3 regions of the Duganella sp. 3397 genome follow, and region 1 is predicted to be linked to each of the others. Evidence: predicted binding sites of a transcription regulator. Region 1 holds the regulator's gene; each other region holds the start of a gene.
The links. The regulator LexA, encoded in region 1, represses DNA repair genes until DNA is damaged. The targets are predictions, from matches to a motif close to ACTGTATNNNNATACAGT.

Region 2: the regulator LexA is predicted to act here: its motif matches at 2,059-2,076, upstream of J2X54_RS11675 (PA0069 family radical SAM protein).
Region 3: the regulator LexA is predicted to act here: its motif matches at 1,576-1,593, upstream of recA (recombinase RecA).

The regions. Positions count from the first base shown of each region.
Region 1 covers NZ_JAVDVB010000010.1:108,913-113,094, forward strand. The annotation lists gene purF (amidophosphoribosyltransferase) at 1-948, shown strand, start outside; gene J2X54_RS24345 (cystathionine gamma-synthase family protein) at 1,041-2,285, shown strand; gene lexA (transcriptional repressor LexA) at 2,320-2,958, opposite strand; gene J2X54_RS24355 (DUF5695 domain-containing protein) at 3,075-4,182, opposite strand, start outside.
Region 2 covers NZ_JAVDVB010000003.1:651,051-655,232, reverse strand. The annotation lists gene J2X54_RS11685 (Hsp70 family protein) at 1-1,188, opposite strand, end outside; gene J2X54_RS11680 (DUF2760 domain-containing protein) at 1,185-1,862, opposite strand; gene J2X54_RS11675 (PA0069 family radical SAM protein) at 2,090-3,256, shown strand; gene J2X54_RS11670 (NAD(P)-dependent alcohol dehydrogenase) at 3,269-4,182, opposite strand, start outside.
Region 3 covers NZ_JAVDVB010000004.1:143,091-147,272, forward strand. The annotation lists gene J2X54_RS13390 (sensor histidine kinase N-terminal domain-containing protein) at 1-729, opposite strand, end outside; gene J2X54_RS13395 (response regulator transcription factor) at 726-1,436, opposite strand; gene recA (recombinase RecA) at 1,642-2,736, shown strand; gene recX (recombination regulator RecX) at 2,951-3,406, shown strand; gene sucC (ADP-forming succinate--CoA ligase subunit beta) at 3,834-4,182, shown strand, end outside.

The DNA of each region.
Region 1 (4,182 bases):
CTGGGCATCAATGAAACCGAGCAAGGCAACGAATACCTGATCGCGTCCGAATCGGTGGCGCTCGAAGGCATGGGCTTCCGCTTCGTGCGCGATATCGCGCCGGGCGAAACCGTGTTCATCGACAACGACAAGCAGCTGCACACGCGCCAGTGCGCCGACAACCCGTCGCTCAACCCGTGCGTGTTCGAATTCGTGTACCTGGCCCGCCCCGACTCGGTCATCGACGGCGCTTCGGTGTACAGCACGCGCCTGAAAATGGGCGAATACCTGGCCAAGAAAATCCAGCGCGAAGGCCTGGCTGACGATATCGACGTGGTCATGCCGATTCCTGATTCGTCGCGTCCGGCAGCGATCCAGCTGGCGCTGGCGCTGGGCAAGGAATACCGCGAAGGCTTCATCAAGAACCGCTACATCGGCCGTACCTTCATCATGCCCGGCCAGGCTGCACGTAAAAAATCGGTGCGCCAGAAGCTCAACGCGATTCCGGACGAGTTCAAGGACAAAGTGGTGCTGCTGGTGGACGACTCCATCGTGCGCGGCACCACCAGCCGCGAGATTGTGCAAATGGCGCGCGACTCCGGCGCCAAGAAAGTGATCTTCGCTTCGGCTGCGCCACCGGTGATCTACCCGAACGTGTACGGCATCGACATGCCGACCCGCGACGAGCTGATCGCCCACGGCCGCACGGTGGAAGAAGTGTGCCGCGAGATCACCGCCGACGCCCTGGTGTACCAGGACATCGAAGCGCTCAAGCAGGCCATTTCCGACGTCAACCCGGAGCTGACCAGCTTCGAGGCGTCGTGCTTCGACGGCGTCTACATCACCGGCGACGTCAGCCGCGAGTACCTGGACAAGCTGGAAAACGAGCGCAACAACCCGACCAAGGCCGCCAAGCCGGAAGACGCAGGCCGCTCGCAGCTGAACCTGAACCTGGCCAACGAAGGCTGATGACGTTTTACCCCGCACACCCACGTCATGGGGTCTGACCCAGCAGGGGTCCGACCCCGGTTGTGGCGGTGCGGGTTTGAATTGGGCAGACCATGACCGACAAGAAAAACTACGGCTTCACCACCACCATCCTGCACAACGACCGCCAGAAGGGCATCGAGCACGGATCGCTGCACAAGCCGATCCACACCTCGGTGGCTTTCGGCTACGCCGATGCGCGCCAGCTAGCATCGGTATTCCAGGGCAAGGAGCCGGGCTTTCGCTACGGCCGCCAGGGCAACCCGACCATCGCCGCGCTGGAAGACAAGGTCAACCAGATGGAGCAGGGCGTGGGCACGATCTGCTTCGCCACCGGCATGGGCGCGATCGGCGCCGTGTTCCAGGCGCTGCTGCGTACCGGCGACCACGTGGTGTCGTCGTCGTTCTTGTTCGGTAATACCAACAGCCTGTGGCAAACCACCATGGCGCAGGGCGTGGGCGTGTCGTTCGTCGATGCCACCGACGTCGCCAACGTGGCGGCGGCCATCACCGACAACACCCGCGTGGTGTTCGTGGAAACCATCGCCAACCCGCGCACGCAGGTGGCCGACCTCAAGCGTATTGGCGAACTGTGCCAGGCGCGCGGCATCCTGTACGTGGTCGATAACACCATGACCACGCCGTATTTGTTCCGGCCCAAGTCGGTCGGCGCCGGCCTGGTGGTCAATGCACTGACCAAGTCGATCGGCGGCCACGGCAACGCTTTGGGTGGCAGCATCACCGATACCGGCGCCTATGACTGGACCCGGTTCCCGAACATCTACGAGAACTATAAAAAGGCGCAGCCGCTGCAATGGGGCCTGGCGCAAATCCGCGCCAAGGCGCTGCGCGACTTCGGTGCGTCATTGGCGCCAGAGGCCGCGCACCATATCGCGGTGGGCGCCGAAACCCTGGCGCTGCGCATGGAGCGCACCAGCAGCAACGCGCTGGCGCTGGCCAGGCTGCTGGAATCGGACGAGCGCGTGGCGGCGGTGTACTACCCGGGCCTGGCCTCGCATCCGCAGCATGGCATCAGCTCCGAGCTGTTCCGCAAGCATGGTTCGCTGCTGAGTTTTGAACTGAAGGACGGCATCGACTGCTTCGATTTCCTCAATCGCCTGAAACTGGCGATTCCGGCATCGAACCTCGGCGACACGCGCACCCTGATCATCCCGGTGGCGCACACGATCTTCTACGAGATGGGCGCCGAGCGGCGCGCGTCGATGGGGATTGCGGAGTCGCTGATACGGGTGTCGGTCGGCATCGAGGATGAGGACGACCTGCTGGAAGACTTCAGCTGCGCCCTGGAAGGATGCTGAAAACAAAAAGGACCGCCGCGGCGGTCCTTGTTTTTTAGTGCCAGGTACGCATCAAGCCTACTGCCAGGCCTTCGAGCGCAAACTCGTCCGCCTCCGGATCGACCTTGATGATCTTGAACTCCGGGTTTTCCGGCAGCAGCTCCACCAGCGAGCCGGTCTTGCGGTAGCGCTTGACCGTCACTTCGTTGCCGATGCGCGCCACCACGATCTGGCCATTCTTGGCGCTGTCGATCTTTTTCACCGCCAGCAGGTCGCCGTCCATGATGCCGGCGTCGCGCATCGATTCGCCGCGCACCTTGAGCAGGTAGTCGGGCTTGGCCGAGAACATGGCCGGATCCACGCTGTAGCTCGCCTCCAGGTTTTCCTGCGCCAGGATGGGCGAACCGGCAGCCACGCGGCCGATCAGCGGCAGCGACATCATCAACGAAGGTGGAATCCTGGCGGCGGCCGGCTCCGCATGCACACCGAGCAGGCGGATGCCGCGCGACGTGCCGGCCGCGATTTCGATCGCGCCCTTGCGCGCCAGCGCCTGCAAGTGCTCTTCGGCGGCGTTGGCCGACTTGAAGCCCAGCTCGTTGGCGATCTCGGCGCGCGTGGGCGGGAAGCCGGTGTTTTCGATGGCGTCCTTGATCAGATTGAGAATTTGTTCCTGGCGTGCGGTGAGCTTGATCATGGGGTCAGTAGGCTGTGTATATAGACAGTCTGTATTTTTGTACAGTATGCGCGCCAATGCAAGAGAATTTCTTGCATCAGGCGAAATAATGTGAAAAAAGTTGTTACAGGCCCGTCTCAGAGCGGCTCCAGCACGACGCGCCGGGCAGTTTTGGCCAATGGCACCACGTAACTGCCGCGCTCAATTAACAATTCACCGGCCTTCAACTGCCTGGGACTTTCCACCCGCAGCCGCGCAGCGGGCGTTTGCACGCTTGCCGCCGCCAGCTCCAGTGTGATGGCGCCGCTGCGCGGATCGTAGGTGGCGCTGTCGATCTTGCCGGCTTCGAGCGTGATCCAGGCGCGCGCCGGCGCCACGAACAGGCGGGTGCGGGCGCTGTCGCGCGGCACGATGCGAATCAGGCCGTCGGCCTGCTCGTCGAGGTTGGCGCCAAACGCCAGCCAGCCGAAGGTCGGATCCTTGAGCACGTAACTGGCGCTGGCAATGGCGTGGCCGTAGAAGCCCATGCCGTAGTCGCCGCTGTAGGCATCCCAGCGCATCATGTCGGGCCAGGCGTGGAAGGCGGCCGAGCCGAAGCCGTCGCGGTCGATATTGGTGATGCCGCCCAGCAGGCCGCCGTAGGCCACGCGCAGCAAGTGCAAGTCGGCCGGATTGGCGCGGTAGGCGTCGAACAGCGGCACCGCGTTCAAGGTCGAGCCGTAGTGGTGCACCTGGCGCTCGATGCGCGCGGTCTTGCCGCCGTACAGGAAGTCCCAGTAGCGGCGGGCATTGCCGTTGTAGGCCCAGCTGGGCATGGCCGGATCGTAGCCGAGTATCACTTCGCGCGTAATGTCGGCTTGCCGCTGGTAGCCGAAATGGCGCATCCAGGCGTACACCTCGGCCTGGCCGGTGGAGTCCCACGCCATTTCGCTGCCGAACGGGAAGGCGAGGGTACGCCAGTGGTCGGCGCGTTGCTGCATCATGCGCCGCATGTCGGCCGCTTCGACCGTCATGCCCTCGTGTTGCAGGTCGGTCAGGATGTCGAGGAAGACGTCGCCTTCCATCAGGCCGAACCGCGTGTATTCGGGGGCGTCGCGCATCATCGCCACCGTGGTCTGGTAGGCGTGCTGCAGATACCAGCGCCAGTCGTGCGCCGTGACCAGGCCCACGTGATTGCGCGCCAGCCGGTACAGCACCCAGTGGCCGATGGCCACGTGCGGATAGTTGTAGGCGCGGCCCAGGTCG
Region 2 (4,182 bases), on a different contig from region 1:
GAGCTCGCTGGTGGCGCCCACCTGGCGCGCCAGGAACGCGGCCAGGTGGCGCGTGACGCCGGCGTCCTGCGCGTATGGCAGACCCAGTTGGGTCAGGCCTGCGCGCTGGCGCACGGCCGGTCGGCTCGATGCCTCAACCGTCGGGAAGAAGCCGTCGAGGATGAACGTGGTCACCTCAAGCCGGGTGAGTTCGGTGCGGATCGAACCGCCGATCAGTTTCGAGCCACGGCTTGGCACCACGATCGGCCAGGTCTCGATGCTGGCGTCGGCCAGCAGCCTTTCCTTGGCGGTGCGGCTGCCGTAGGTTAGAGCGCGCATCTGCCACGCATCGAGCTGGGTGCCGCTGGCGGCCAGCTTGCGCGCGACCAGGTGCGCCAGCGCCAGGTCCATATTGTCGCCGCCCAGCAGGATGTGGTCGCCGACGGCGATGCGGTGCGGTTCGAGCACGCCGTCGCGTTCGAGCACGGCGATCAGCGAAAAGTCGCTGGTGCCGCCGCCCACGTCCACCACCAGGATGATTTCGCCCGGTTTGACTTCCTTGCGCCAGCGGCCTTCGCTGCCCTGGATCCAGCTGTACAGGGCCGCTTGCGGTTCTTCCAGCAGCGTGAGGTTCTGGTAGCCGGCGGCACGCGCCGCTTCGGCCGTCAGTTCGCGCGCGCCCGGGTCGAACGAGGCGGGAATGGTGACGGTGATCGCCTGCTCGTTGAACGGCGCTTCAGGGTGCGCCTGCTCCCACGCCTGGCGCAGGTGGGCCAGGTAGCGGGTGGACGCCGCCAATGGCGACACGCGCGTGACTTCTTCCGGCGCGTCGGCCGGCAGCAGGGCCGAGCGGCGGTCCACGCCGGGATGGCTCAACCAGCTCTTGGCGCTGGAAACCAGTCGGATCGGCGTGGTGGCGCCACGGCTGCGCGCCATTTCGCCGGTTACGCCAGCCACGCCGGATAGCTCGGCGTCGCTCTGCTGCCAGGGCAGCTTGTTTTCTCCGGGCGCCAGTTCGTCGGCGTGCGGCAGGTACAGGAACGACGGCAGCAGCGGCAGGTCTTCCACCGTGCCTGGCGCGGTCAGCTGGGGAATCGCCAGCACGCCGTGCGCGGTCTTTTCGCCGTCGCTCGCTTGCAGGTTCACATAGGACAGGGCGCTGTGGGTGGTGCCCAGGTCGATGCCGATGGCGTAACGTGGATCGCTCACAGTTCCACCTCCGCCGGGGCCAGGATGGCGGCGTCGTGCGCTTCGGCCAGCTTCGGCAGGCGCACGTCGGTCGAGCGCCAGCCGCGATGGCTGAGCGTGCCACGGAACGGCGCCTGGCCGACCACGTTGCCGGTCAGGCGCACGGCGGCGGCATCAAACCCCTGTTCCAGCACCACGCGGCTGCCTTCGGCTTCGCTGCGCACGGCTTCGATGGTGAAGTGTTCGCGCAGCACCTTGCTGCAACCTTCGTGCACCACGCGGGCAGCGGCGCCGATGTCGGCGTCGGAATAGGCAGACAGGTTTTCCTGGGTGAAGTCGATCAGGCGCGCCTCACGCTGGAACAGGCTGAGCAACTGCAGGGCGGCGTCGGGCGTGGCCACGCGCAGGGTGACCGGCGGCGGTGGCGGGGTAGTGACTGGCACCGGCGTCGGCACGGGTACTGGCGTTGGCACCGGCACCGGCGTTGGAACCGGCAGTGGCGTCGGTACCGGCACCGGCACCGGGGTAGGAACTGGAACCGGCACCGGCGTCGGGGCGGCGACCGGGGCGGGCGCGTCGTCCATGCGGGTCAGGCGGGCGGCGTATTCAGCATCGGAAATGGCGCGGAAAAAGGCGCCGATGGCGATCGAAATTCGGCTGAAAAAAGACGGCAGCGGTTGGTTTGGTGTGTTCATCAATTGCTCGCGGTGAGTGTGCCGGCGCGCCGCATGAGGCGGCGTTCCGGCGTGTATTGGTTGGAGTCGCGCAAGGCGCGCGGGGGCCTGGCCCCCGGAAGCCCTGCATGATACCAGTTCGGGCAGGGGCGCCAAAGTGGCCCGGGTGCGCACGCCAGATTTAGCGCTTGATAAGGCGGAGGTGCAGGCCTAGAATACTGTCTATATATACAGTATCAAGGCCGGATATGTCCCAAGATGAAACCCATGACGATAACAACCAGTCGCAAGTGATGCTGCCGCCGCAGTCGCTCAAGGCGCACAAGGGGCGTGGCGCCGTGTCCAATCTGCAGGGCCGGTTCGAGGTCCACGCGCGCGAGGCGTACGACGACGGCTGGCAACGCGAAGAAGAGGAGGCCACCGCATGGAAAACCCAGGTCATCGACGAGGTCTGCAAGTCCATCCTCAGCCGCAATGCCTCGCCGGACTTGCCGTTCGGTGTCTCGCTCAATCCGTATCGTGGTTGCGAGCATGGCTGCATTTATTGTTTTGCGCGCCCCACGCACAGCTACCTGGGCCTGTCGCCGGGCATGGACTTCGAGAGCAAGATTTTTGCCAAGGTCAACGCACCCGATATGCTGCGCCGCGAACTGGCCAAGTCCGGCTATGTGCCGGAATCGATCGCGCTCGGCGTCAATACCGATGCCTACCAGCCGTGCGAGCGCGAGCGCAAGCTCACGCGCCGCGTGCTCGAAGTGCTGCAAGAGTGCCACCACCCGGTGGGGCTGATCACCAAGTCGGCGCTGATCGAGCGCGATATCGACATCCTGGCGCCAATGGCGGCGCAGCGCCTGGCCGGTGTGGCGATCACGCTCACCACGCTCGACCCGGCCATCGCCCGCACGCTGGAGCCACGCGCGGCCGCTCCGGCCCGCCGCGTGCGCACCATCCGCACGCTCACCGACGCCGGCATTCCCGTGGCCGTGAGCGTCGCACCGATCATCCCGTTCGTGACGGAGCCGGAGATCGAGCGCCTGCTGGCGGCGGTCAAGGACGCCGGCGCCGTCTCGGCGCACTACACGGTGCTGCGCCTGCCGTGGGAGGTGGCGCCGCTGTTCCACCAGTGGCTCGAAGCGCACTTTCCCGACCGCGCCCGGCGCGTGATGAACCGCGTGCGCGACATGCGCGGCGGCAAAGACTACGACAGCAACTTCGCCACCCGCATGAAGGGTGAGGGCGTGTGGGCCGACCTGATCAGGCAGCGCTTCACCATCGCCGCCGAGCGGCTGGGCCTGACCGGGAAGGGCAGCCGCTTTCACACCATGGATGCCACGCAATTCGTGCGGCCGCTGGTGGTGCCGCCGCTGGGTGGGCGCGCCAAGGCGCTCAACGGCGGGCAGCTCGACCTGTTCTGACCGACTGCGATGTCAGAACCTGATCATCACCTTGCCGACATGGTTGGCGGCCGCGTAATAGGCATAGGCCTCGGGCGCTTCGGCAAAGCCGAAGGTCTTGCTCACGGTCGTTGTGATGCGGTTGGCGGCCACGGCCCGCAGCAGGTCGCTCATCATGGCCCGGCTGCCGTTGGCAATGCCGCGGATGGTGATGTTGCGGGTGATGAAACTGACGTAGTCGGGCACCGCCGGCTGCTGGCCCGGCGTCACGCCGATAATCACGATGCGGCCGTTGACGGCGGTCGCGGCGATCGAGTGCCCGAGCGTGTCCTGGCCGCCGGTTTCGATCACGATGTCGGCCCCAGCGCCGCCGGTTTGCGCCATCAGCTCGGCGGCCCATTGCGGATGGGTACGGTAATTGATGGTGATGTCGGCGCCCAGCTCGCGCGCGATCACCAGCTTGGCATTGCTCGACGAGGTGATGGCCACGCGCGCGCCGAGCACCTTGGCAAGTTTCAGGGCGGCCAACGCCACGCCGCCCGTGCCCAGGCACAGCACCAGTTCGCCGGGTTTGACGCGGCACACTTCGACCAGCGCGTTCCACGCGGTCAGGCCGGCCGATGCCAGGCCGGCCACGTCCTCGTCGGCCAGCGCGGCGGGCACCGGGAGTACGGCGGCGGCCGGCAGCACCACGGTTTCGGCCAGCCAGCCATCGTGGGTAATGCCGATGTCGTGGCCGAACACGGCGGGATTGAAAGGACCGTCGATCCAGCTGGTGAAATGGCCGCAGACCACGCGCTCGCCCACCTTGACACTGGTCACGCCTGCACCGACGGCAGTCACCACACCCACGCCTTCGGAGACCGGGATGCGCGTTTCGGGCTGGACGCCGCCGTAGGTGCCGCGCACAAATTGCAGGTCGCGGCTGATCAGACTCACCAGGCGCG
Region 3 (4,182 bases), on a different contig from region 1:
GTTCGCGGCGATGGGGCTGAGGTCGTCGGAACCGCGCGCGCGTATGCGCTCCTGCAGCTGCGCCAGCGGCGACAAGCCGCGTGACAAGGCAAACCAGACCAGGGCCAGCACGATGGGCAGGATGATGAATTGCGGCAGGATCACGCCCTTGATGATCTCGTTGGCCAGCTGGGCGCGCTTTTCCAGGGTTTCCGCCACCTGCACCAGCGCCAGCGGCGGGTGCGGCGAGGGCGCGCCATCGCTGGGTTCCACGCGGATATGGATGTAGGCCACGCGCACCGGGGTGCCGTGCATGATGTCGTTGCGAAAGCGTACGCTGCCGGCGCGGGCCTGGTCTTCCTCGGGATCGCTGCCGGGATGGGGCAGGTCGCGGTCGCCATCGATGGCGTCGCCGCTGGGGCCCTGGACCTGGAAATAGATGTTATCGACATCGTCGGCGCGCAGGATGTCGCGCGCAGCCCCGGACAGTCCATGAATCAGCTTGCCATCGACCGAGCGCACCTGTTGCGCCAGTACCGTCACGCTGTCTTCGAGCGCATGGTCGAACGGCTGATTGGCGATCGACTTGGCCACCAGGTAGGTGATCGCGATGCTCATCGGCCACAGCAGCAGCAAGGGCGCCAGCATCCAGTCGAGGATCTCGCCGAACAGCGAGCGTTGCATGCTCTCGTCGGGCTCGACCGCAGGCGGCTGGTATTCTGGAGCCTCGTCTGCCGCCTGATCGCTCACTTGACGGCGTCCCCGACTTCCACGGCTGCGGCCTTAGCTTCGGTGTATTTTTCCAGGCAATAGCCGAGACCGCGCACGGTGACGATGCGCACGCCGCCCACCTCGATCTTTTTACGCAACCGGTGCACATACACTTCGATGGCGTTGTTGCTCACTTCTTCACCCCATTCGCACAGGTGATCGACCAGTTGCTCCTTGGAGACCAGCCGGCCGGTCCGGGCCAATAGAATTTCCAGCAGGCCCAGTTCGCGCGCGGACAGGTCCAGCATCTGCTCGTTGATATAGGCGCTGCGGCCCACCTGGTCATACGACAGCGGACCGTGCTTGATGACGGTGGCGCCGCCGCCGGCGCCGCGGCGGGTGAGGGCGCGCACCCGCGCTTCCAGTTCCGAGAGCGCGAACGGCTTGGCCATGTAATCGTCGGCGCCCAGGTCGAGGCCGTTGACACGCTGCTCGATCGAGTCGGCAGCGGTGAGGATCAGCACCGGCAACAGCGAGCCGCGCGAACGCAGCCGGCGCAGCACTTCCAGGCCGGACAGCTTGGGCAAACCCAGGTCGAGGATCAAGAGGTCGAATTCCTGGGTGGAGAGGGCGGTGTCGGCCTCCTGGCCGTTGCGCACGCAATCGATGGCGTAGCCGGACTGGCGCAGCGAGCGGGTGAGCCCGTCGGCGAGAACGCCATCATCTTCGGCTAATAAAATACGCATGTGGATACTCCGGGTGCACTGGGGCAAAGGCTCAAGCCGGTATTGTGTTGGATTTTTTGCTTGCTGGCGAATTTTTGCACCGGCCGGGGCTGGCAACAAAATTAATCGACATTTCAATCAAATCGCGCTTGCGCTTATCACTGTTTTTTTATACAGTACTACCTGTACCGACAAATTGTCACCACCAACTGGTTGAAAGCACATTATGGACGATAAAAAAGCTGTAGTACCCGCATCCGAGAAAGCCAAGGCGCTGGCCGCCGCGCTGGCACAGATTGAGAAGCAGTTCGGCAAAGGTTCCGTCATGCGCATGGATGCCAGTGCGCCGATCGAAGAAGTACAGGTCGTGTCCACCGGTTCGCTGGGCCTGGACGTGGCGCTGGGCGTGGGTGGCCTGCCGCGCGGCCGCGTGGTGGAAATCTACGGCCCTGAATCCTCGGGTAAAACCACGCTTACCTTGCAAACCATCGCGGAAATGCAAAAACTGGGCGGCACCTGCGCGTTCATCGACGCCGAGCACGCGCTGGACGTCACCTACGCGCAAAAGCTGGGTGTCAACCTGAGCGACCTGCTGATCTCGCAGCCGGACACCGGCGAACAGGCACTGGAAATCTGCGACGCCCTGGTGCGTTCCGGTTCCGTGGACATGGTCGTGATCGACTCCGTGGCTGCATTGACGCCACGCGCCGAGATCGAAGGCGACATGGGCGACTCGCTGCCAGGTCTGCAGGCACGCTTGATGTCGCAGGCACTGCGCAAGCTCACCGGCTCGATCAACCGCACCAACACCCTGGTCATCTTCATCAACCAGATCCGCATGAAGATCGGCGTGATGTTCGGCAGCCCGGAGACCACCACCGGTGGTAACGCACTGAAGTTCTACGCGTCCGTGCGCCTCGACATCCGCCGCACCGGCTCGATCAAGTCCGGCGACGAGGTGATCGGTAACGAAACCAAGGTCAAGGTCGTCAAGAACAAGATCGCGCCACCGTTCAAGGAAGCGCACTTCGACATCCTGTACGGCGCAGGCACCTCGCGCGAAGGCGAAATCCTCGACCTGGGCGTGGAAGCGAAGATCGTCGAGAAGTCCGGTTCGTGGTACAGCTACAACGGCGAGCGCGTCGGCCAGGGCAAGGACAATGCCCGCATCTTCCTGCAAGAGCGCCCGCAACTGGCGTGGGAAATCGAAAACCGCGTGCGTGAATCGCTGGGCGTTCGTTCACTGCCACCGCTGGCCGCTGAAAAGCCGGAAACCGTGGTCAAGCTCAAGCCTGCCAAGGGCGAAGCTGACGCTGCGTAAGTTCATGGAGGCGGGTTGGCCGTTTTATCACGTCGGCCTTTAACGCAAAGCGCCCGCGCCCTGATACCTGTCACCCTCGCGTACGCGGGGATCCATAGAACGCACGCTCAGTATGGATCCCCGCTTTCGCGGGGATGACGGTTCTCCGGCTAACGGTGCGGTGTCTGTATTTCATAGCATCCGTACACTCGCCTCAAAGTCCAGAGGTCCCACCATGCCCCGTCCCCCCCTCAGCCTCAAAGGCCGCGCCCTGCGCTACCTCTCCCAGCGCGAACACAGCCGTCTCGAACTGTCGCGCAAACTCTCGCGTTACGCCGAAGACACCGACGACGTCGACGCCTTGCTCGACCTGCTCGAAAAGAACAACTGGCTGTCGCAGGAACGTTTTTCCGAATCGCTGATCCACCGTCGTTCTGCCCGTTTCGGCAATGCCCGCATCATGGCCGAGCTGCAAAGCCACGGCGTGCAGGGCGAGGCGCTGCAAGGATTCAAGGAAAGCCTGGCCGACACCGAGACCGCGCGCTGTTGCGAGATATGGGAACGCAAGTTCGGCGAGGTCGCCACCGATCCCGAGCAACGCAACAAGCAAATGCGCTTCCTGCTGCAACGCGGCTTCTCCCAGCGCGCCATCCGCACCGCCATGAAGGGCACTGCCGATTTCGACCAGTGATTGCCGATATTTAGTTGGTGAATACCTATGAATACCCTCGTCACCGCCAACGGTTTACGGCCAGATGGCGTTTGACACGTATCAACTCGGTCTGGTGTGTGCTACACTTTTACGGTTTTTGCAGCACCGTGGGTGCGGTGGTTGTCCGTAGAAGCTACGGATACATAGGCTGCTAACTAAAATTCATGCCGCGCAAGCGGTATTCATCTTATGTCATTGTCGATTCCTGTTTCTCGTCGTGCGTTCCGCACGCGCGCGATCGCCGCCTCAGCGTGTACACGCCATGGTGGACCACCCCCCTCATTGCACCCCCCGATTTGCCTTGCCGCTGGCTTCAATAGCGACCGGGCCATAGTTTTACCCAAGCACCACACTATTCCGCAGTCTTAATCGATTTTTACACATCAGCATCAGAAGGGAAGCCAGCATGAAGATCCATGAGTATCAAGGCAAAGAAATCCTCCGGAAATACGGAGTGACGGTACCACGCGGTATTCCGTGCCTGTCCGTCGACGAGGCAGTGAAAGCTGCTGAAACCTTGGGCGGCCCGGTCTGGGTTGTAAAAGCACAAATCCACGCCGGTGGCCGTGGTAAAGGCGGCGGCGTCAAGGTCGCAAAATCGCTGGAACAAGTCAAAGAATACGCCGAGCAAATCCTGGGCATGCAGCTGATCACGCACCAGACCGGTCCAGAAGGCCAAAAAGTACGTCGCCTGCTGATCGAAGAAGGCGCGGACATCAAGAAAGAACTGTACGTATCGCTGGTCACCGACCGCG